DNA from 3 places in the Bradyrhizobium sp. LB8.2 genome. Region 2 is predicted to be linked to each of the others. Evidence: predicted binding sites of a transcription regulator. Region 2 holds the regulator's gene; each other region holds the start of a gene.
The links. Region 2 encodes HrcA, which represses chaperone genes, less so after heat shock. Its sites were predicted from a motif close to GTTAGCACTCNCNNNNNGNGAGTGCTAAC; they were not measured.

Region 1 (8,564 bases), on a different contig from region 2:
TCTCCCGGCATTGCGTTTGCAACGCACGGGCGGCCATAATCATCGGGTTTGGGGACATCATGCTGCGGCTGCAATCGGCACTCGGCGTTTTCGCATTGCTGTTGATCGCCTTGGTACTGAGCGAAAATCGCCGCGCAGTCTCGCTGCGCCAGGCGGCGATCGGCCTCGTCGCCACTTTCGTCACCACGATCGTGCTCCTGAAGGTGCCCGTCGTCGCGCGCACCTTCGGTGCCATCAACGATGCCGTGGGCGCGATCTCGACGGCCTCGCGCGCCGGTTCGTCCTTCGTGTTCGGCTATATCGGCGGCGGGCCCCTGCCCTTCGATCTGAAAGTGCCGGGCGCCGATTTCATTCTGGCCTTCCAGGCGCTTCCTATCGTGCTGGTCATGAGCGTGCTGACGACGCTCTTGTTCTATTGGCGCGTGCTGCCGCCAGTCGTGCGCGGCATGGCTTGGCTGCTGGAGCGGACGCTGGGGGTCGGCGGCGCGGTCGGACTCTCGACTGCTGCCAACATCTTTCTCGGCATGGTCGAAGCGCCGCTGTTCGTGCGGCCGTATCTCGTGCAGATGACCCGCAGCGAATTGTTCCTGGTGATGACCGGCGGCATGGCCGGCATCGCCGGCACGGTGCTGGTGCTCTATGCGACGCTCCTTGCTCCCCTCATTCCTGACGCCGCCGCGCATTTCGTCATTGCCTCGGTGCTGGGCGCGCCGGCCGCGATCCTCGTCAGCCTGATCATGGTTCCGGAAACATCCGACAAGCGCACCGGCGGCGCGCTGGAGGATCCCGAGATGGAAGTCTCCGGCACGATGGATGCAATCGTGAAAGGCACCGGCGCGGGGATCGAACTGCTGATCAACATCGTCGCGATGCTGCTGGTGCTTGTCGCGCTGGTCTATCTCGTCAACGCCATCCTCGGCCTGCTGCCGAACGTCGGCGGCGCCGCGATCTCTTTGCAGCGCCTGCTTGGCCTTGTGATGGCGCCGGTGTGCTGGCTGATGGGATTGCCCTGGGATCAGGCCGTCACCGCCGGGAGCCTGATGGGCACCAAGACCGTGCTCAACGAATTGATCGCCTATGTCGACTTCTCAAAGCTGTCGCACGATGCGCTCGATCCGCGCTCGCGGCTGATCATGCTGTACGCGATGTGCGGCTTCGCCAATTTCGCCAGCCTCGGCATCATGATCGGCGGCCTCGGCGTGATGGCGCCGGAACGGCGCAAGGAAATCAACGCGCTCGGGCTCAAGTCGATCGTATCAGGCACGCTGACGACGTGTTTGATGGGCGCGATCGTGGGGGTGCTGACGTGAGGCTGACGTGAGGCTTGCGTGAGGCTTGCGTCCTCATTGCCAGGATGGAGTGCAGCGCAATCCGGACAATACTTCCATGTTAATCTCGCCTGGAGATTCGGGTGGAATTGATTCATGGGCAACGGCGTTGGTCAGCGTGCATTTCAAAATGCCCGGATTCAGAAACGGCAAAAAGCCGAAGTGACGCCGCTGCTCGAGCGCGCCCTCTATCTGCATAAGGCGGGGCTTCTCACCGAGGCTCAGGCCGCCTATCGCCAACTCCTGGAGCTTGCGCCCGATCAGTTCGTAGCGCTGCATTTGCTCGGCGTGCTGGAGTCTCAAGCCAAAAACTATCAGCAAGCCGAAATTCTACTAAGCCGAGCGGTTGCCGTGGATCCGCGGTCTCCTGAAGCCCAGATGAGCCGTGGCGTCGCGCTGAACGGGCTGCAACGTCATGATGAGGCCCGCGAGAGCTATAAAAAAGCCATCGCTTTGCGGCCCAATTTCGCCGTTGCCCTGTCCAATCTCGGTAACGTATGCCTCGGCCTGGATCTTCACCATGAAGCGCTCGAAAGTTTCGACGAGGCGCTCGCAATCGATGAAAACCTTGCCGATGCCCATAACGGCCGAGGCTGGGCGCTCTGCAGTCTGCGCGACTATGGTGAGGCCATTGCGAGCTTGAACCGCGCGCTATCGATCCAGCCTAATCATGTCTCGGCACTGACGAACCGCGCTGCTGCATGGCTGGAACTTCTGCGATTTGACGAAGCCTCAGCGGATTACAACCGGGTGATCGCTCTCGCACCCGACAACGCGAACGGGTGGTACGGGCGGGCCACTGTCCTGGTCCGAAACAAAGGAATTGCCGACGCATTGCCTGATTGCGAGAAGGCTCTCGCGATCAATCCCGCTTTCTTTCAGGCCCACATCCTCCTTGGCCAATGTCTCGCGGGACTTGGCCGGGTCGACGAAGCCCACGCCAGTTTCGACAGGGCTCTTGCCATCAAGCCTGACTTCGAGGACGCGATCACCAACAAGATCTTCGCGCTCGATTTTGTGGCGGACGCCAGCGTTGCGCAGCATCAACAAGCGCGGCGGCTTTGGTGGGAACGGGTCGGCGCGAAGATCGCTTCAGCAGCGGTAGGACCGCATGACAACAGCTGCGATCCGGATCGCCGTCTGGTGCTGGGTTATGTCTCTTCGGATTTTCACGCGCATTCGGCGGCGTTCATTTTCAAGCCGGTCCTGCAACACCATGATCGGACACAGTTCGAGATCGTGTGCTACTCTTGTTCGCCGAAAGCGGATGCGACGACCGGCGAATTTCAAGGGATCGCCGACCGCTGGCGCGACGCCTCGCAATGGACCGACGATCACCTCGCCGCTCAAATCCGCGCCGATGGCATCGACATCCTGATCGATCTGTCCGGCCATACCAAGGGACACCGGCTCGGCGTGTTTGCGCGGAAGCCGGCACCGGTCCAGGTGCATGGCTGGGGCCACGGCACCGGCACCGGGCTGCGAACGATCGATTATCTGTTCTCGGACCCGGTCGCGATTCCTTTTGCGGTTCGGCAGCTGTTTGCGGAGACCGTTGTCGACCTGCCATGCTTTGTGACGCTGGTGCCGCTGCCGGACGGGATTGCGCGGGCGCCAACGCCGGCGATCTCGAACGGTTTCATCACATTCGGCGTCTTCAACCGTATCAGCAAGATTTCGGACGAGGCGGTGGAAGTCTGGTCCAGGATTCTCGAGCAGGTGCCGGGTTCGCGACTGCTGATCAAGGATTTTGCGCTGGACGATCGGCTGGTCCGCGACAATCTGCTGGCGCGGTTTGCAGCTTGCCGGTTGCCGGCCGAACGCGTCGACCTGCTCGGAGCCACCTCGCGAACCGAGCATCTGGCATCCTTCAATCGCGTCGATATTGGCCTCGATCCGTTCCCGCAGAATGGCGGCGTCAGCACTTGGGAAGCCTTGCAGATGGGCGTGCCGGTGGTGGCGAAGCTCGGTAACAGCCTGCCTAGCCGTGCTGCGGGCTCTATCCTCACCGCGCTTGGCCTGCCGGACTGGGTCGCGAATAGCGATGAGGCGTATGTCGAAATCGCGGCTGCCCGTGGATCGCAGATCGGCGACCTCCAGAAGTTGCGCTGCGAACTGCCCGGACAGATCAGGGCTGCAGCCGCCGGCAACCCCGTCTCATACACGCAAGCAGTGGACGATGCCTATCGCGCGATGTGGAAACGCTATTGCAATGGCCGCTCCCCGCAATGACGACGAGAGAGCTTACGCTTTCAACTCCACCGTCCTGAACTCCGCCGGCAGGATTACCTCCAGCAGCTCGACGTCGTCCGAATAGTCCAAAATCATGTGCTTGATCTTCGGCGGCTGAGTCCAGGCGCTGCCTTCTTTCATCAGCGTCTCGCCCTCTCCGTCCATATAGGTCTTCACCCAACCCTTGAGCACGTAGACCATCTGGAATTCGACGGCGTGGAAGTGCAGCTTCGACACTTCGTTCGGATTGCAGGGACCTTGCAGCCGGATCACGTGCGCTTGCGCGAGGCCGTGGCTTGCAGCAGCGATGCCGAGATCGCGATACTTCGCGTAGGTGCGCAGACCGTCGGCCTTGAAGTCTTCCTCGCGGTGATGGCTGATGGCGATGCGCTGCTTGGGACGCACTGGCTTTTTCGGGGTGACAGTGCGCGCCTTCGCTTTCACCGCCTTGCGCGCCGATAATCGGGGCGCGGCCTTGGCGCCGCTCCGCTTCTTCACCGCGACTTGCAATGCGCTGCGCGATTTTGCTTTCTTGGCCATGGGCCGGCCTCCCGTTTTGTTGTGGGGGAGACGCTAGCACAGAAAAAAGACTCGTAGGGTGGGTTAGCCGTAGGCGTAACCCACCTCTCTCGCTTCCGAGGATACAAACAGTGGTGGATTACGCTGCGCTAATCCACCCTGTCCTACGCATCCCGCGATCAATGCAACCGAAACACACCGTCGACCGCACGCAGCTCGGCCGGCTTGATCAGCTTGGAATGCACGACCGTCACCGAGAACAGTGGGCCGTCGAGCTTCTGCTGCCAAAACGCCAGGAAATCCGTCAGCGCCGGGAATTTCGGAAACATGTCGTAGTTCTGCCAGACATAGGTCTGGAGCAGCGAGCGATGATCCGGCATCCGGTAGAGAATTTCCGCCGTCGTCAGCCCGTAACCCAGCACCTGTTTCCGGAAATCGTCGGAAACAACCCCAACCCGCGAGACCATGCCAACCTCCTTTGCAGGAGCGCATATTCAAGGGGTGGCTTTCCGGTACGCGCCCTACGAGCCACCCGGTGGAGATGCGCTCACAAGATAGAAATGTGACGCAAACTGACAATCCATCTCAAGCCCAAAAGTTTAACAAGCTGTTGAAATTCAATGCGTTAGCAGCAGATGCGGCACCGTGCTAATAAGGTCCGAGTTGGCCGGTTAACGATGGTAAAGAATTCTGGCAGGCAGCGCTTCTGAGTGCTGATTTTTCTGGTACAAGCCCTTGCCCCCGCAAAAATCCTGGCCTATTTGAGGTTCACCCGCCTTAGCACTCGCGGGCCTCGGTTGCTAACATCCTGAAAACATCAATCCGCGCAAACGTTTAGGAGAACTGCATGAAATTCCGTCCGCTTCACGACCGCGTCGTGGTCAAGCGCATTGACGCAGAAGAGAAGACCGCTGGCGGCATCATCATTCCCGACACCGTCAAGGAAAAGCCCTCGCAGGGCGAAATCGTCGCTGTCGGCCCCGGTGGTCGCGACGAAGCCGGCAAGCTGATCCCGATCGACCTGAAGGTCGGCGACCGCGTGCTGTTCGGCAAGTGGTCCGGCACTGAAGTCAAGATCGACAACGTCGATCTGCTGATCATGAAGGAAAGCGATGTCATGGGCGTCCTCGACGTCCCCGCTTCCAAGAAGAAGGCGGCCTAACAGCCCCCTCTCCCCACCCAGCTAGACACCTAAGGAAAAATCCAGATGGCAGCTAAAGAAGTCAAATTCGGCGTCGATGCACGCGACAAGATGCTGCGTGGCGTCGACATCCTCGCCAACGCCGTCAAGGTGACGCTCGGCCCCAAGGGCCGCAACGTCGTCCTCGACAAGTCGTTCGGCGCTCCCCGCATCACCAAGGACGGCGTCACCGTCGCCAAGGAGATCGAGCTCGACGACAAGTTCGAGAACATGGGCGCGCAGATGGTGCGCGAAGTCGCCTCCAAGTCGGCTGACGCGGCCGGTGACGGCACCACCACCGCAACCGTGCTCGCGGCTGCGATCGTTCGTGAAGGCGCCAAGTCGGTTGCCGCCGGCATGAACCCGATGGACCTGAAGCGTGGTATCGACCTGGCCGTGGAAGCCGTGGTCGCCGACCTCGTCAAGAACTCCAAGAAGGTCACCTCGAACGAGGAAATCGCCCAGGTCGGAACCATCTCCGCCAACGGCGATGCCGAAATCGGCAAGTTCCTCTCCGACGCCATGAAGAAGGTCGGCAACGAGGGCGTCATCACGGTTGAAGAAGCCAAGTCGCTCGAGACCGAACTCGAGGTTGTCGAGGGCATGCAGTTCGACCGCGGCTACATCTCGCCCTACTTCGTCACCAACGCCGACAAGATGCGCGTTGAAATGGAAGATGCTTACGTCCTCATCAACGAAAAGAAGCTATCTCAGTTGAATGAATTGCTTCCCTTGTTGGAAGCCGTGGTGCAGAGCGGCAAACCGCTAGTGATTATCGCCGAAGACGTCGAAGGCGAAGCTCTTGCCACCCTGGTCGTCAACCGTCTCCGCGGCGGCCTGAAGGTCGCGGCCGTCAAGGCTCCGGGCTTCGGCGATCGCCGCAAGGCCATGCTGCAGGACATCGCGGTTCTGACCGGTGGTCAGGCGATCTCGGAAGATCTCGGCATCAAGATGGAGAATGTCACGCTCGCCATGCTCGGTCGCGCCAAGAAGGTGATGATCGACAAGGAAAACACCACCATCGTCAGCGGGGCCGGCAAGAAGGCCGACATCGAGGCGCGCGTGGCCCAGATCAAGGCGCAGATCGAGGAAACCACCTCGGACTACGACCGTGAGAAGCTCCAGGAGCGTCTCGCCAAGCTCGCGGGCGGCGTCGCGGTGATCCGCGTCGGCGGCGCGACGGAGGTCGAGGTGAAGGAGCGCAAGGATCGCGTTGATGACGCGATGCATGCGACCCGCGCGGCTGTGGAAGAAGGCATTGTCCCGGGCGGCGGCGTCGCCCTGCTCCGTGCTTCCGAGCAGCTCAAGGGCCTGCGCACCAAGAACGACGACCAGAAGACCGGCGTCGAGATCGTGCGCAAGGCGCTCTCCGCGCCCGCTCGCCAGATCGCGATCAACGCCGGTGAAGACGGCTCGGTGATCGTCGGCAAGATCCTGGAGAACAAGACGTATGCTTACGGCTTCGACTCCCAGACCGGCGAGTACGTCAACCTGGTCACCAAGGGCATCATCGACCCGACCAAGGTCGTGCGCACCGCGATCCAGAACGCAGCCTCGGTTGCGGCCCTGCTGATCACCACGGAAGCCATGGTCGCCGAGTTGCCCAAGAAGGGCGGCTCCGGCCCCGCAATGCCCCCGGGCGGCGGCATGGGCGGCATGGATTTCTGATCCAGCCACTCCGGCAAACCACAAAATGCGAAACCCCGGCAGCAATGCCGGGGTTTTTGTTTTGGGGAATGATCGTTTCACGCCGCCAGAATGACGGGAGGCCTCACCACACCTTCCCCAGCCGCTCCATGTGCGGCTCGCCGTGTTCGTCGAGCGACCAGAATATCCGCGTCACCTTGCCGACGAGATTGTCCATCGGGATGAACCCCATCACGGACATCATGCGGCTGTCGGCGGAGTTGTCGCGGTTGTCGCCAAGCGCGAAGAAATGACCTGATGGCACCGTGTAGACGCTGGTGTTGTCGAGATAACCGTTGTCGACGCAGTCATATGTCATATAGCTCGCGCCGTTCGGCAGGGTCTCGCGCCAGCGCTTGATCCCGGCGCCGGCATCCACACCGCAGGCGGAGCCCCCGGGCACGCTCGCGAGAGCGACGCGCGTCGCCGGACGGTCATTGAGGAAGAGCTGGCCCTGGCGCATCTGGATGCGGTCGCCGGGCAGCCCGACCACGCGCTTGACGTAGTCGACCGAATTGTCCTTCGGCGTCCGGAACACCACCACATCGCCAAACTCGGGCTCGGCCGCAAAGACGCGACCCGATATCCATGACGGCGCGAAAGGAAAGGAATAGCGGCCATAGCCATAGGCATATTTGGCGGCGAACACGTAGTCGCCGACGACCAGCGTCGGCCTCATCGAGCCGGACGGGATGTTGAACGGCTGAAACAGGAAGATGCGAAACAGGAACGGCGGCGACCACAGCACCGGGATCAAGAGGATCAGGATAACGATCGCCTTCCATTCCCGCGATTTGGCCTGCGGGTGGGTGGTGTCCTGGAGAGTGGTCATGCACCTGCCCCGATCAAGCCTGTGGTCGTCGCCAGACTACGCAACCTTCGCGCGAGCGCAATCTCATAACTTGGTTACGCGGCGTGTGGATCGCGTTCACACTCAGCCGCGGGCGATCAGTCGCGCGAAAGATCCCTGAAGCAGTGGCGCACCCATTCAATGGTGAGCCGCGTCGCGGGATCGCGCTTGAGGTGGTTCTGTACCAAAAGCCAAACGTCGCGGCGCCGGGGCAGCAGCGTGGCGCGCAGACTGTGGTCGGAGAGCAATCCTCCGCAGCTATGTTCGGGCAGCACGCCGACGGCTTGGTGCGACTGGATCATGGTCCGGACAATGCGGACATTGTCGGTTACAGAGCGCGCGTTTGTCAGCCGCCTGGCGCGCAAATACTGCGCCTCGGGAATGGCGTCGAGCTCATCGGGAAAGCCGCAAACGACAGGCTCGCCACCCCCGAAATCGACGGGCTCGAAGAAATACAGTCTGACCTCGCCGAGCTTGGAGATGGTGAAGTCGCCTTTCTCCGGCTTCCGCAAGCGGATGGCGAGGTCGGCCTGCCAGCGCGAGAATTTGACGTTGCCGCTGGAGGTGAGGAACTGAAGGGTGAGGCCGGGGTGATCGCGCAGGAACGCGCAGGCATGCGGCGCCAGCAGCTCCTCGGCGACCGCATTGGTCGAGGCGATGCGCAGGCGGCCGACCGGGCCGGGCTGACTCTCACCGATGCGATCAATCGCGGCGACGTGCGCCGCCATCGCACCGACATGCTCGAGCACCGCCTCGCAATGCCGCGTCG
Region 2 (8,564 bases):
AAGGCGGCCTCTACGCCGCGCCGGACCCGGCCGGCTTCCGCGCCTTCTCCGGCCGCTATCGCACCAAATACGGCGCCGAGCCGGTGCGTACCGCAACGCTCGCCTATGACGCGGTCGCCCTCGTCGCCGCGCTGGCGCGCACGCAAGGCACGACGCGCTTCTCGTCCGACGTGCTCACCAATCCCTCCGGCTTTGCCGGCATCGACGGCCTGTTCCGCTTCCGCGCCGATGGGACGAACGAGCGCGGGCTTGCAGTGATGAAGGTGACGACCGGCGGCGGCGTGGCCGTCGCGGGCTCGCCGAAGAGTTTTGGGGCGTAGCTGGTTCCTCGACGTCCTCCTGGCGAAAGCCAGGACGACGATGGAGAGAGCTTACGCCGCCAGATCCGCAACCACCGCGTCCAGCACCGGGAATCCGCTGCTGGTGACGCGCAGACGCCCCGTTGCATCCACCGTGATCGCGCCTTCTTCGCGCAGCAGCGTAATGCGCTTGGGATCGAGCGAGCGGCCGGAGAGAGCCCTGTAGCGCTCGGGGTCGATGCCTTCTGCGAGGCGCAATCCCATCAGCAGGAATTCGTCGGAGCGCTCTTCGCTGTTGAGGAGATCGTCGGTGACAATGCCGTGGCCGTTGGTCTCGACCCGCATCAGCCAGGCTTCGGGGCGCTTCTCGGTGGCGGTGGCGTGCCTGATACCGTCGATGTCGAGCCGGCCATGGGCGCCGGGGCCGACGCCGGCATATTCCTCGCCGCGCCAGTAGACCAGATTGTGCCGGCACTCGGCGCCCGGCCGCGCATGATTTGAGATCTCGTAGGCGGGCAGGCCGAGCTTGTCGCAGGTCTCCTGCGTGACGTCGTAAAGCGCGCGTGCGATCGCTTCATCCGGCGTCTTCAGCTTGCCGGCCTGATGCAGGCCGAAGAACGGCGTGCCTTCTTCGATCGTCAATTGATAGAGCGACAGGTGCTCGGCCGCTTCATCGATTGCGAGACGCAGTTCATCGACCCACATCGCCGGCGTCTGGTCGGGACGGGCGTAGATCAGGTCGAACGAATAACGATCGAACGAGCGGCGCGCGATGGCGACGGCATCGAGTGCCTCGCGCGCGCTGTGCATGCGGCCCAGTGCTTTCAGTGAGGCATCGTCGAGCGCCTGCACGCCGAGCGAGACACGGTTGACGCCGGCGGCACGATAACCGGCAAAGCGCGTGGCTTCGACGCTGGTCGGGTTTGCCTCCAGCGTGACTTCGACGTCTTTCGCCACAGCCCAGTGCTTGCCGATGGCGTCGAGCACAGCGCCGACGGTCGCAGGCTGCATCAGGGATGGCGTGCCGCCGCCGAGAAAGATCGAGGTGACCTCGCGACCGGGCGAACGTTGCGCGGTCGTTTCGATCTCACGCGCGAATGCTGCCGCAAAACGCGCTTCGTCGATCGCAACGTGGCGGACATGGCTGTTGAAGTCGCAATAGGGGCACTTCGACAGGCAGAACGGCCAGTGCACGTAGACGCCGAAGGCTTCCTTAGCGCGGTTCAAGGCAGATCTCCGCCAGTTTCACGAAGGCGCGGGCACGATGCGACAGACCGAGACCGAGCGGCGGCAGGCCGTGCTTCTCGATGCTCTCCATCTCGCCGAAAGTGCGGCTGTGGCCGTCGGGCAAAAACATCGGGTCGTAGCCGAAGCCGGCGGTGCCGCGCGGCGGCCACACCAGCGTGCCGTCGACGCGCGCCTCGACCTCTTCGAGATGATCGTCGGGCCATGCGACGCAGAGCGCGGAAACGAAGTGCGCCTTGCGCTTGTCGGGCGTGGTCGCGCAGCGCTCCTGCAACAGCCGTTCGATCTGCGCCATCGCCGCGGCAAAATCCTTGCTCGGACCGGCCCAGCGCGCTGAGTAGATGCCCGGCGCGCCATCGAGCGCGTCGACCACGATGCCGGAATCATCGGCGAAAGACGGGAGCTTCGTCGCTTGGGCTGCCGCGATCGCCTTGATCGCGGCATTGCTGCGGAAATCGTTGCCGGTTTCTTCCGGCTCAGGGAGGCCGAGCTCGCCGGCCGACACCGCCTCGATGCCGTAAGGCGCGAGCAGCTCCTTCATCTCGGCGAGCTTGCCGGGATTGTGGGTCGCGATGACGAGCTTTCCGGTGATTCGGCGATGCATCGGCTTATTGACTACGCTACCGCCAGTTTCTGCAAGTCCACGAGACGCGCGACGCCCTTGCGCGCCAGCGCCATCAGCGCCAGCAACTCGGCTTCCGTGAACGGCTCGCGTTCCGCAGTGCCCTGGACTTCGATGATGCGGCCATCGCCCGTCATGACGAAATTGGCGTCGGTGTCGGCTTCCGAATCCTCGGCATAGTCGAGGTCGAGCACGGGCGTGCCTTTGTAGATGCCGCAGGAGATCGCGGCGACGTTGTCGCGCAACACGTTGGCCTTGACCATGTTGCGTGCCTTCATCCAGTTGACGCAATCGGCGAGCGCGACCCAGGCACCGGTGATCGAGGCGGTGCGGGTGCCGCCATCGGCCTGGAGCACGTCGCAATCGACCGTGATCTGGCGCTCACCCATCGCTTCGAGATTGATGATGGTGCGAAGCGAACGGCCGATCAGGCGCTGAATTTCGACGGTGCGGCCGCTCTGCTTTCCAGCCGAGGCCTCGCGGCGGGTGCGTTCCGAGGTCGCGCGCGGCAGCATGCCGTATTCGGCGGTGACCCAGCCGCGGCCCTGGCCCTTCAGCCATGGCGGCAGGCGGTCTTCCAGTGTGGCGGTGACCAGCACGTGGGTGTCGCCGAATTTCACCAGGCAGGAGCCTTCCGCATATTTGACCACGCCGCGCTCCAGCGTCACGGGGCGCAATTCGTCGGGCGCACGGCGGCTTGGCCGCATGGGAAATCCTCCAAAACTCTCGGAAAAGGGCTGTTCGCGGTGCTTGTAGGTGGGGTGAGGGTGGGCGGCAAGGGGGAAGATCGAGACCTTATTCACCCCCGATTTTCGATCCGCGAACGCCACGCTTGTCAGAAGCGCCCGGGATAGACAAATTACGTGCATCCGAGAGGAGTTACCGTCTGTGGCCCATCACGATCCGATCCATCTGATCGCGCCGCGCGCGGGTCTCGCCCAGCTCAACGAGCGTTCCCGCGACATCTTTCGTCAAATTGTCGAAAGCTATCTCGCGACCGGGGAGCCCGTCGGCTCGCGCAATATTTCGCGCCTGATCGCCATGCCGCTGTCGCCGGCCTCGGTCCGCAACGTCATGGCCGATCTGGAACAGCTCGGCCTGATCTATGCCCCGCATACCTCCGCCGGCCGGCTGCCGACGGAACTCGGCCTGCGCTTCTTCGTCGATGCCCTGATGCAGGTCGGCGACCTCACCGAGGCCGAGCGGCAGGCGATCCAGAGCCAGCTCACCTCCGTTGGGCAGGCGCAATCAGTCGAGGCCGCGCTGGAGGAGGCGCTGACGCGGCTCTCCGGCCTCACGCGCGCCGCCGCGGTGGTGCTGACGCCAAAATCCAATGCGCGGCTCAAACACATCGAATTCGTCCGCCTGGAACCGGAGAAGGCGCTGGTGATCCTGGTCGGCGAGGATGGCCAGGTTGAAAACCGCGTGCTGGTGCTGCCGCTCGGGGTTCCCTCCTCGGCACTCACCGAGGCCGGCAATTTCCTCAACGCGCGAATCCGCGGCCGGACCTTGGCCGAGGCGCGGCTCGAGCTCGAGACCGCACTCGGAGAGGCCCGCGCCGAGCTCGATCAGCTCACGCAAAAGGTGATTTCCGCCGGTATCGCCAGCTGGTCCGGTGGCGAGAGCGAGGACCGCCAGCTCATCGTCCGCGGCCACGCCAATTTGCTCGAAGATTTGCATGCGCTTGAGGATCTGGAGCGCGTTCGCCTGCTGTTCGACGATCTCGAAACCAAGCGCGGCGTGATCGACCTGCTCGGCCGGGCCGAGACCGCGGAAGGCGTGCGGATCTTCATCGGCAGTGAGAACAAGCTGTTCTCGCTGTCGGGCTCTTCCACCATCATCTCGCCCTATCGGGATGCTGCCGGCCATATTGTCGGCGTTCTGGGCGTAATCGGGCCGACACGGCTGAATTATGCCCGTGTGATCCCGACCGTGGACTACGCCGCCCGCATCGTCAGCCGCCTCCTGGGGGGCTGACCGGCGCCTGGGCCGATCACGGGCGCTTGATTTTCGCCGCCCGAAGCACGATATCCGGGCGAGAAAATCCCTGAGACGTTTGAGAAGAGAGCCGATGACCGATCGAGACCGGCAACCCGAAGACGCGGCCGCTGCGACGCCCGAGCCCGTGGTGTCAAAACCCTACATCATGCCGGACGATCCCGAGCCCGGCTCGGTCGAGCTTTTGCAGAAGGAAGCCGCCGAGGCGCGCGACCGCATGCTGCGGACGCTGGCCGAGATGGAAAATTTGCGCAAGCGCACCGCCAAGGAGGTCGCTGACTCCAAGCTCTACGGCGTCACCGGCTTTGCCCGTGACGTGCTCGATATCGCCGACAACCTCCAGCGCGCGCTCGATGCCGTTCCGGCCGATGCCCGTGCGGCGGCCGATCCCGGCCTGGCTTCGCTGATCGAGGGCGTCGAGCTGACCGAGCGCTCGCTGCTCAACGCGCTGGAAAAACACGGCGTGAAGAAGTTCGACCCCTCTGGGCAGAAGTTCGACCCGAACTTCCAGCAGGCGATGTTTGAGGTTCCCGACGCGTCGGTGCCCGCGGGCACCGTCGTGCAGGTGATGCAGGCCGGCTATACCATCGGCGAGCGCGTGCTGCGCCCCGCTTTGGTCGGTGTCGCCAAGGGCGGCGCGAAGGCCGCGCCCGCCGCCAACAGCAACGAGCCGGTTTAGCTCTCAATCCTCATGGTTAAGGAGACGCGCGCGGAGAAGCGCGCTCCTCGGGATGAGGGTCTTGCAGCTCCTAGCGTCGCCTACGCGCTCGCCGCGATATCCGCAGACTGAATACGCTTCACGCCGGCCTTGGCCATGTCGGCCCAGGCTTTTGCCAGCGAACCCTGATTGTCGATGCCGCGGCAGGCGTCTTCCACCACATAGACCTCGAAGCCCGCCTTGCGGGCGTCGAGCGCGGTCCAGGCGACGCAGAAATCCGTCGCCAGCCCCGCGACGAAGAGGCGCTTGATCTTGCGCGCTTTCAGATAGCCGGCAAGGCCGGTCGAGGTCTTGCCGTCGGCTTCGAGGAAGGCCGAATAGCTGTCGACGTCCTTGTGAAAACCCTTGCGGATGATGAGTTCGGCGTGCGGGATCGCAAGGTCCTTCGATAGCGCGGCGCCATCGGTGCCCTGCACGCAATGGTCCGGCCACAGCACCTGCTTGCCGTAGGGAAGATCGACAGTCTCGAACGGCTTCTTGCCGGAGTGTGCCGACGCAAACGAAACATGGCCTTGCGTGTGCCAGTCCTGTGTCATCACCACGTTCGAAAACGCTTTGGCCATCTTGTTGATGACCGGCACCACCTGCTCGCCTTCCTTTACGGCGAGGCTGCCGCCGGGCAGGAAGCAGTTCTGCACGTCGATCACGAGCAGCGCGGATGCATCGTCCGGCTTGATCGATGCCGCTGCTAAGAGCGCGCTTGGCACGAGGGTCGCGAGCGCCGTCGTTGCAAGCGCCGTCAAGATGTGTCGCCGATCCATCATGGTCCGCCTCCCTCCAGATTGAACGGAGGAGAGCCTAGTTCCGCTCGTGTACGAACAGAAGCCCGAAAATGCAGCCGGATGTGGTCAGCGCATGGGCCTTTCAGCCCTTCGGCTGGATGCCGTCGCGTACCGCGCGGAAGCGGGTGAAGGCGGCCGGCCACTGGTCGCGCGGGGCGCTGGCGATGATGCGCAGCGAAGCGCCACCGCTGCTGAAGCGGATCCACTGCACCACGGTCACCGCCGTCTTGTCCTTGCCGCTGATACCGTCGATCCGGGTCTCGAAACCCTGCTGGCCGTTGATGCGAAGCGGCTCGGACATGGTGACGCGCGACTCGCGCACGCCAGGAATCTGCAGCGCCGCCTCCTGGGCGAAGCGGGCGCGGTCGTCGGCCTGCTGCGGGGTGGCGCCGATCACGCCGAGGATCATGAACGGCTTCGATTCATAGCCTGTGCTCTCGTCGCCGTCGGCCAGGATGATGCTCGAGCCCGGCGCCAGCGTGCGGACGTCCTTGAATTCGGCGAGATCGGTGATCTTGAACGGCATCAGCGCGAGCTGCTCGTCGGCCGAGACCTGCTTGCGGGTGGCGACGCTCGCAAACATCTGCCGCACCGCCTCGTCGGTGTAGATCTTGATCGCATTCTCCGGAATCTGCACCGCGACATAGCCGGAGAAGCCGGCGCCCGGCACGATCATCGAATAGCGCCTCACGGGGGTTTCGCCGGCCTTGCCGCTCTCGGTGGTGAAATAGGCCAGGCCCGCAGGCGTCTCGATCTTGTCCTGCTTGACGCCGTTGGTTCCGGCCGGATTGGAATTGAAGGCGCTCACGACCTCGCCATAAGCCGCCGGCGGCAGCTCGGTGATCAGCACCTTGACGTTGCCGTCCTCGCTCTGGAAGCCCGGAAACGTCTTTGCCGTGCTGAGGCCGACCAACGGCACCATGCCGAGGCGCAAGCCAGGCGGGAAAACGGCGTCGGCAGCCAGAGCCGGAAGTGCGGAGGCGACGAGGAGGGCGAGCGCAGCGAGGGGGCGGGTCAGCTTCATGGGCACTCTGATTGGTTCACATTGAGGCCGTTCGATGGTCGGCCACCGGGCCGCTTTGTCGCGCGGCGCAGCCTCGATGGCGGCTCTCCGGCGCCCGCCTTTTAGCGGGTTTGCCTCGCCGGTAACAGGGCGCGCGGATCATGGTGGCGGGGGCTGGCTGATATCTGAACCTGTTAATAATTCCTCACCCGCAAGGGCGGTTCAGCCCGGATATGATGCTCCAAAACCCGATGTTTTCACGGCCGAAACTTGCGTTCTCTCCTTGCGGGCCCCTCCCCCCCTCCTATATGAGCGTCAACCATCGCAATATCGCGAATGTTTGATCTTAGGGGGTTTCGGTTCGGGTGCCTTCTGGGCCCAGCCAGCCTGCCGCAAAAACAAGGATATCAGGACCATGGGAAAGGTCATCGGGATCGACCTCGGTACCACGAATTCGTGCGTCGCCGTAATGGATGGCAAGAACGCCAAAGTCATCGAGAATTCCGAAGGCATGCGCACGACGCCTTCGATCGTCGCCGTGACCGACGACGGTGAGCGCCTCGTCGGCCAGCCTGCCAAGCGCCAGGCCGTCACCAATCCCGAGCGCACCTTCTTCGCAGTGAAGCGCCTGATCGGCCGCCGCTACGACGACCCGATGGTCGAGAAGGACAAGAAGCTCGTTCCGTACAAGATCGTGAAGGCTTCCAACGGCGACGCCTGGGTCGAGGCCGACGGCCAGACCTACTCGCCCTCGCAGGTCTCCGCCTTCATCTTGCAGAAGATGAAGGAGACCGCGGAAGCTCATCTCGGCCAGAAGGTCGACCAGGCCGTCATCACCGTTCCCGCCTACTTCAACGACGCCCAGCGCCAGGCGACCAAGGACGCCGGCAAGATCGCGGGCCTTGAAGTGCTGCGCATCATCAACGAGCCGACCGCGGCTGCGCTCGCTTATGGTCTGGACAAGACCAAGGCCGGTACGATCGCCGTGTACGACCTCGGCGGCGGCACATTCGACGTCTCGATTCTCGAAATCGGCGACGGCGTGTTCGAGGTGAAGTCGACCAACGGCGACACCTTCCTCGGCGGCGAAGATTTCGACATGCGCCTGGTCGGCTATCTCGCTGACGAGTTCCAGAAGGAGCAGGGCATCAACCTGCGCAACGACAAGCTCGCGTTGCAGCGCCTGAAGGAAGCCGCTGAAAAGGCCAAGATCGAGCTGTCGTCGACGACGCAGACCGAGATCAACCTGCCCTTCATCACCGCGGACCAGACCGGCCCGAAGCATCTGACGATGAGGCTCACCCGCGCCAAGTTCGAAGCGCTGGTTGACGACCTCGTCCAGAAGACCGTCGAGCCCTGCCGCAAGGCGCTGAAGGATGCCGGCCTCACCGCCGCCGAGATCGGCGAAGTGGTGCTGGTCGGTGGCATGTCGCGCATGCCGAAGGTCCAGGAAGTCGTGAAGCAGCTGTTCGGCAAGGAGCCGCACAAGGGCGTCAACCCGGATGAAGTCGTGGCGATCGGCGCCGCGATCCAGGCCGGCGTGCTTCAGGGCGACGTCAAGGACGTGCTGCTGCTCGACGTGACCCCGCTGTCGCTGGGCATCGAGACGCTGGGCGGCGTGTTCACCCGCATCATCGACCGCAACACCACGATCCCGACCAAGAAGAGCCAGGTGTTCTCGACCGCCGAGGACAGCCAGAACGCGGTTACGATCCGCGTCTTCCAGGGCGAGCGTGAAATGGCGGCCGACAACAAGATGCTCGGCCAGTTCGACCTGATGGGCATTCCGCCGGCCCCGCGCGGCATGCCGCAGATCGAAGTGACCTTCGACATCGACGCCAACGGCATCGTCAACGTGTCGGCCAAGGACAAGGCGACTTCCAAGGAGCAGCAGATT
Region 3 (7,045 bases), on a different contig from region 2:
TACATCGGCTGCTGCGGAGCATAGGCCGGACCGCGGCCGGGCCCGTCACCGAACATGAACTCGATGAAGCCGCCGCCCATGTTCGCGTTGGAGGCGACGCGCACCGGCGCCGGCGGCACCTGCGGCTGGTAAAGCACCGCAGGCGGATCGTTCGGCACGCTATTATCGAATGCGCTGGCGCTGTTGGCGCTGGCCATGAAGGTGCAAGCGCTGCCGAGCAGCGCGACAGACATTTTTTTGAACATCGACGTACTCTGTACTGTTTCGTCTAGTTACATTCGCCGTCGAACGCATCTGGCTGATCCGCGCCCTCGACGTGGTCAATAAAGAGCAAAAGCCGTTTCGTTTGGTAAACGGAGCCGGCGTTTCGATTCACCACGTCGCGAGCGGCGGGGCAATTTGGCGATCAGCGTTTATTTTCGGTGAACGGCGCGCACGCATGGTTAATTGCAGGTTTTCACGCCGTCGCACGCGACCGCACGACAGTTCCGGCTGTGAACTTCGTGTTAAATCGCTTCTGCCTAAAACGACGCGTGAGTGAGGTGGGGGGAGTTCTTGATGGCTATTCACCGCAAACGTTTTCGTGTCGAAGAGGCTGTTGTCGGCGAGATGCCAAGCCCCGAAATGATTGAGGAGGCTCCGCCGATGCATAGCGAGATCATGTCCGAGTTGCGTGCGATCCGTGCACAGATGGCGAAGGGCACTCCGCCCTTGTCCGGCAGCGCGGCCATGGCGGCGATCGACGCCTCCACCGCTCACGAGCTCTCCGAAGCTCGTACCATGCTCGATACTTACCGGGCGCAGATCGAGCAGTGCGAGAAGCTGAAGGTCGAGCTCGACCTCATCCACGACGCCATCGACCGTACCAAGCGCGAGATCGCGACGCTGCACGGCAAGAGCTTCGACGGCGGCGAAATGGCCAAGGTCAATGGCGAGCTCGGCGCGGTCGTCGGCGGCACCGAACAGGCGACCCAGCAGATCCTCGAAGCCGCCGAGTCGATCGACCAAGCGGCCAGCGCGATGTCCAAGGTGCAATCGGCCGATCAGCAGAAACGGCTCGCCGACGATATCCAGGAACGCGTCATCTCGATCTTCGAAGCCTGTAACTTCCAGGACCTGACCGGCCAGCGCATCAGCAAGGTCATGAGCACGATGAAGTTCATCGAGCAGCACATCAACTCCATGATGGAGATCTGGGGCGGCGTCGACGCGATCAAGTCCCACGTGCCCGCGCCGGCCGCTGACACCCGCAGCGAGGACGAAAAACTCCTCAACGGCCCGAAGCTCGCCGGCGATGTCGGCCACGCCTCGCAGGACGACATCGACGCGCTGTTCGACTGAGCAGACGCGACACTCTGAAAAACAAAACGCCGGCGCAAGCCGGCGTTTTTTTTCGTCATTGCGAGCGAAGCGAAGCAATCCAGACTGTGTCCGCGGAAGCAGCCTGGATTGCTTCGTCGCTTCGCTCCTCGCAATGACGAGTGGCTAGGCCGGCGCCCCGATCACGCCCTTGGCGCGCAGCGGACGTAGACCATGTTGCCGTAGCGGGTGGCGGCATCCTTGTCGATGAAGCGGGTGATGAGGACGCGGCCGTCGAAGGAGACGATCTCGCGGTCCTGCTCGCCCGGTGTCGGACCCGCCGGCCCGATATAGTTCTTGCCGCTGGGCGAGCCCTTCAGCCGCAGCTCCTGCGGCGTCGCCTGGTCGGCGAGATGCATGATGACGCCGCCGGAGGAGCCGGCGGTGATCACGTAAGGATTTTTGCACTGGGCCCGGGCGGCAGCCTCGGTGCGGGCGCGGTCGGCCGGGTTCTGGAACGAGGCGAGACCCCAGCGGCCGACGATCTCGTCGGCGCGGATCGACGCCGGCATTTCCGGGCCGGCCCCGGGCTCGGCCTCAGGCGGCGGTGAGGACGACGAGAACGACGGCAGGCTCATGCCGCCGCCGCAGGCGCCAAGCAGCAGCGCCAGGCAAGAGGCGGCCGCCAGATTGGCAACCGTGCGTGCGTGAGCTGAACTGATCATGACATTCCCCCGAGCAAACTGCCCCCCAAACAAGACCTCGACCGCATCCATCCTGCAGCCAAGCGCAAAACCGCTGTCGGAGCAATGACGTCCTTTATACGCCAGCGCGACCAATAGGTTTCTGTAGACACAATCCTATATCCGCCTCACCAATCGCTTAACCACCTTTGCTTGACAGGATCGCGGCCAAGCCATATTTCCGGACGCACTATTAGCACTCGGAAAGCCCGATTGCTAAGCGCGCCGTCCGATCCTCGGCAAGAGGGTGGACGGGAAGCGCCGCCCCATCCACTTCCGCTACATCCGAAGCGAGCCTCCAAAGGGAAACGTCATGGCTAAATCCAAATTTCGTCCGCTGCATGACCGTGTCGTGGTCAAACGTATCGACGCCGAGGAAAAGACCAAGGGCGGCATCATCATTCCGGACAGCGCCAAGGAAAAGCCGTCCCAGGGCGAAATCGTCGCCGTCGGCCCCGGCGGCCGCGACGAGGCCGGCAAGCTGACCCCGATCGACCTCAAGGTCGGCGACCTCGTGCTGTTCGGCAAGTGGTCGGGCACCGAGGTCAAGATCGACAACGAAGATCTCCTGATCATGAAGGAATCGGACATCATGGGCGTCATGGCCTAAGGCCATCAGCCTGAACAGCCGCTGAATGTCATGCCCGGGTCCCTGAGATCCGGGCATCCATCATTCCGCCGGGTTCGATTCCGGACTCCGGACTTGCGACGCCGAGCGGCAGACACATCACGAAACAAGAGGTATTACAGACCATGGCTGCCAAAGACGTCAAGTTTTCCGGAGACGCGCGCGATCGCATGCTGCGCGGCGTCGACATTCTCGCCAACGCCGTCAAGGTGACGCTCGGCCCGAAGGGCCGCAACGTCCTCATCGAGAAGTCGTTCGGCGCGCCCCGCATCACCAAGGACGGCGTCACCGTCGCCAAGGAGATCGAGCTCGAGGACAAGTTCGAGAACATGGGCGCCCAGATGGTCCGTGAGGTCGCCTCCAAGACCAACGATCTCGCCGGTGACGGCACCACCACCGCGACCGTGCTGGCCCAGGCCATCGTGCGCGAAGGCGCCAAGTCGGTTGCTGCCGGCATGAACCCGATGGATCTCAAGCGCGGCATCGACATCGCGGTTGCCGCTGTCGTCAAGGACATCCAGAAGCGCGCTAAGCCGGTCGCAGCCTCCTCCGAAGTCGCCCAGGTCGGCACCATCTCGTCCAATGGCGACACCGCCATCGGCAAGATGATCGCCCAGGCGATGCAGAAGGTCGGCAACGAGGGTGTCATCACCGTCGAGGAAAACAAGTCGATCGAGACCGAAGTCGAGATCGTCGAGGGCATGAAGTTCGACCGCGGCTATCTGTCGCCCTACTTCGTCACCAACCCCGAGAAAATGACCGCCGAGCTCGAGGACGCCTACATCCTCCTGCACGAGAAGAAGCTGTCCGGCCTGCAGGCCATGCTGCCGGTGCTGGAAGCCGTGATGCAGTCGGGCAAGCCGCTCGTCATCATCGCCGAGGACGTCGAGGGCGAGGCGCTGGCCACCCTGGTCGTCAACCGCCTCCGTGGCGGCCTGAAGGTCGCCGCCGTCAAGGCGCCGGGCTTCGGTGATCGCCGCAAGGCCATGCTGGAGGACCTCGCGATCCTCACCGGCGGTCAGCTCATCTCCGAAGACCTCGGCATCAAGCTCGAGAACGTCACGGTGAAGATGCTGGGTCGGGCAGGCAAGGTGGTGATCGACAAGGAGAACACCACCATCGTCAAGGGCGGCGGCAAGAAGCCCGAGATCGAGGCCCGCGTCGGCCAGATCAAGGCCCAGATCGAGGAGACCACCTCGGACTACGACCGTGAGAAGCTCCAGGAGCGCCTCGCCAAGCTCGCCGGCGGCGTCGCGGTGATCCGCGTCGGCGGCGCCACCGAGATCGAGGTCAAGGAGAAGAAGGACCGCGTCGAGGACGCGCTCAACGCCACCCGCGCCGCGGTGCAGGAAGGCATCGTCCCTGGCGGCGGCGTCGCGCTGCTCCGTGCCAAGAAGGCCGTCGGCCGTCTCACCAACGCCAATGCGGACGTTCAGGCCGGCATCAACATCGTGTTGAAGGCACTGGAAGCTCCGCTTCGCCAGATCGCCGAGAACGCGGGCGTGGAAGGCTCGATCGTCGTCGGCAAGATCCTGGAGAACAAGTCCGAGACCTTCGGCTTCGACGCCCAGAACGAAGATTATGTCGACATGGTCGACAAGGGCATCATCGATCCCGCCAAGGTGGTCCGCACCGCGCTCCAGGACGCCGCCTCGATCGCCGGCCTGCTGGTGACCACCGAGGCCATGGTCGCCGAGTCACCGAAGAAGGAAGCGCCCGCCATGCCGGGCGGCGGCATGGGCGGCTTCTAAGGCCGATTCTCGCCTGATAGTGTTGCGAAGGCCGCCTCCGGGCGGCCTTCTTTTTTGCCGATCATGGCCTGTGCTTTCCAATTCAACCGGCGCCCAAAACCCACTACGGTAACGCCCGATTCGAATTGTTTGGGCATGATCTGATCGGAAAAACCGCTTCACACTTTTCCGGATCATGCCCCATTGCCCGGGGATTTCGTCGATGCGCGCGCTTCTGGTTTGCCCGACAGTTTTATTGGCGGCTCTGCTTGCAGTTTTGCCTGAGGTCGCATCCGCCCAGATGAAGCTGTCGCCGAAGGCTACGGCGCCCAGCGGCGCGGAGACGCGCTATTTCACCTCGATCGACGGGCTGATGGACGGCAATGCCGACGTGATCCTGAAGGAGACACGCCAGGGCAAGACCGTCACCGCAGCCGTGCTCGACGTCTGTTATCCGGTCGCGAAGAATTCCGACCGCAAGGACCGCTTCGTCGTCAATCTCCAGGTCGCCGGCCAGAACCTGACGGGTACGACGCAGAGCCTCGGCGCGAAAGCGCCCGTCACCGTCAAACTGCTGCGCAAACAGGCTGGAGACACGTTCGAATTCCGCGGCCAGATCAGCATTGGCCAGGCCGTGACCGAGGTCACCTCTCCCGACAATTCCGATCTCAGCGAGAAGGAATTCCTGGACAACCAGACCTCCGACGACGGCATCACGCCGCAGCCGAAGGATTTCACCGACGTCTCGCCGGAAGCGATTGCGGTCAAGGTCAAGCTGGATGCCGCGACCGAGTTCCTGAAGAGCCTGAAGGGCCAGGACGTCGAGGTGACGCTGGCGAGTCTCACCGTCGGCTGCGACGCACTGCGCGCAGGTGAGCAGACCATCAACATGTCGGTCGATCCGGAGCGCGCAGGCGCCCTGTTGGAGAAATTCAAGGCGATGCCCGGCGTCATCACCGCGGGCTGGACCGCGGGCATGACCGAGATGGACCGCACCATCCGCATCCCCGCCGCCGACTGGCGCGACGGCGACAAGCTCAACCGCGACAAGCTCGCGGCCGCGGTGGCTGGCGTGCTGAGCAGGACGCTCGCGGCAAAGCCGGTCTCGCAAAGCTTCAACCCGGCGACCGGCAAGCTCAAGCTGGTGTTCAAGCGGCCGAACCAGGATTTTCCCGCGCTCGAGCTCACCGACACCATCGAGGTCGCGGGTCTCGTCTCGCCCGACAAGCCAGGCACGTCCGACAAGCTCATGCTCTGGATCGGCAGCCCCGCAACCACGACAGCCGACGAGAGCAGCGGCGCCAAGCTCAATCTCTCGGACGAAGCGACGGCCGACGAGGAAGGCGATCAGCCCGACGACAACGGTTCGGTCGAGGCGCTCACCAAGGAGCTGAAAGGCCAGCGCTGGGACGCCGACAAGTCGGTGTGGAAGTGACGGACTGAACTGCCGTGCCCTGGACGCAGAGTGCGAAAGCGGGCGATCCAGTACCCCTGATGGCTCCGGGCCTTCCCCATTGGAGCGAAAGCGGCTCACGGATGGAGTACCATGCAGTCACGATCAGTGACGCGGCTATCTTGGTCGGTAGCGGCGCGTTTCGAATTCCGAAGCAATCGAGCCGCTGAAAGTTGGACGAGCAAAAGCGGACCTATTGTGCAAGCCTGCGGCCCGTGCATGCACACCATATCGACTAAACCTTCGGCATATAAAATGTCGCTCTCACCAAATAATAGGTCACTTCTTTCTCGGCTTTCACCAAGCTTGATGCAATTGAGTCGGTTATGATCGCCTTGAGCTCACCGAGATACTTCTCTTCCTTTCTGCTAGCATTACGTAGCCGCCATCGCAGGGAACTGTACCGAAAGAGAATCAAAAGATTGGTTAGATCGCTTTTGTTCTTAAAGTCGCGCCACAATGCATCATGGCATCGATCAAATAGACCTGGCATCTGTTCATTAAAGACAAAATGGTAGGCCTCCACCAGCAAGCCGCGATCGGTATCGGCAAGCGGTATACCTGCGTTGAGCATGGTTTCAGCAATTTTAACCGCTGCTCTTGTCCGATTGTAGTGATCAGAAGTACTTTTCGAATCTAGCAAAGGCGCCAAGATAGCTTGCACTTCGGTCGGATTCGCTCCCGCGCTGCTAGCTCGAAAGAGCGCGATGTTTCCGGCGACGACCGTAGCATTCTGCTTTCTGGCCCGCCGCTCTATAGCCTCCAGTTTCTCGATACGCTGCGGATCCTCCTCAGCCAACTCTACTAAGAGAGCCTCTGCTTGAAGAGCGAAATCCGAATGGGGATCAATCTCAATAACCTGCCGCGCCACAGCTCGTGCATCTTTCCTCTCCTTGAGAGACTCATGGCAGAATGCAAGATCAATCAGCGTCGACTGTTTTTTGTAGTTGGGAAAGTCATAATCCAAAATCGTTTCAATTATCCCTTTAGCTTTGGGATGCTGCCCGCACATGCGGAGGCTAGCCGCATATTCCGCAGATAGATGAGCAAACTTCTCCTCGAATCCGTGACTTGGGATCAGCGGCAAAATATCAGAGCAAAGCGCCCCAATGCTCGCAAAGTGATCGCCTCGATTGAGTGCTCTAACATACGAGAGGTTCAAGCCGAGTACGCGTTCTATATTGTTCTTCCT

Region 1: ABIB06_RS27635 (co-chaperone GroES) is a predicted target of HrcA. The motif match lies at 4,856-4,884, and genes of this name have one in related genera.
Region 3: ABIB06_RS38660 (co-chaperone GroES) is a predicted target of HrcA. The motif match lies at 2,235-2,263, and genes of this name have one in related genera.

The regions. Positions count from the first base shown of each region.
Region 1 covers NZ_JBEPQV010000027.1:19,324-27,887, reverse strand. Annotated here, with positions in the region: gene ABIB06_RS27655 (NupC/NupG family nucleoside CNT transporter) at 60-1,310, shown strand; gene ABIB06_RS27650 (O-linked N-acetylglucosamine transferase, SPINDLY family protein) at 1,425-3,560, shown strand; gene ABIB06_RS27645 (cupin domain-containing protein) at 3,573-4,100, opposite strand; gene ABIB06_RS27640 (usg protein) at 4,259-4,546, opposite strand; gene ABIB06_RS27635 (co-chaperone GroES) at 4,927-5,241, shown strand; gene groL (chaperonin GroEL) at 5,287-6,927, shown strand; gene lepB (signal peptidase I) at 7,031-7,777, opposite strand; gene ABIB06_RS27620 (LysR family transcriptional regulator) at 7,894-8,564, opposite strand, start outside.
Region 2 covers NZ_JBEPQV010000009.1:197,424-205,987, forward strand. Annotated here, with positions in the region: gene ABIB06_RS14330 (penicillin-binding protein activator) at 1-320, shown strand, start outside; gene hemW (radical SAM family heme chaperone HemW) at 372-1,526, opposite strand; gene rdgB (RdgB/HAM1 family non-canonical purine NTP pyrophosphatase) at 1,513-2,148, opposite strand; gene rph (ribonuclease PH) at 2,160-2,873, opposite strand; gene hrcA (heat-inducible transcriptional repressor HrcA) at 3,055-4,143, shown strand; gene grpE (nucleotide exchange factor GrpE) at 4,238-4,843, shown strand; gene pncA (bifunctional nicotinamidase/pyrazinamidase) at 4,924-5,646, opposite strand; gene ABIB06_RS14365 (hypothetical protein) at 5,747-6,688, opposite strand; gene dnaK (molecular chaperone DnaK) at 7,083-8,564, shown strand, end outside.
Region 3 covers NZ_JBEPQV010000069.1:701-7,745, forward strand. Annotated here, with positions in the region: gene ABIB06_RS38645 (L,D-transpeptidase) at 1-245, opposite strand, end outside; gene ABIB06_RS38650 (protein phosphatase CheZ) at 559-1,341, shown strand; gene ABIB06_RS38655 (hypothetical protein) at 1,503-2,024, opposite strand; gene ABIB06_RS38660 (co-chaperone GroES) at 2,356-2,652, shown strand; gene groL (chaperonin GroEL) at 2,796-4,421, shown strand; gene ABIB06_RS38670 (hypothetical protein) at 4,624-5,835, shown strand; partial or broken gene ABIB06_RS38675 (tetratricopeptide repeat protein) at 6,089-7,045, opposite strand, start outside.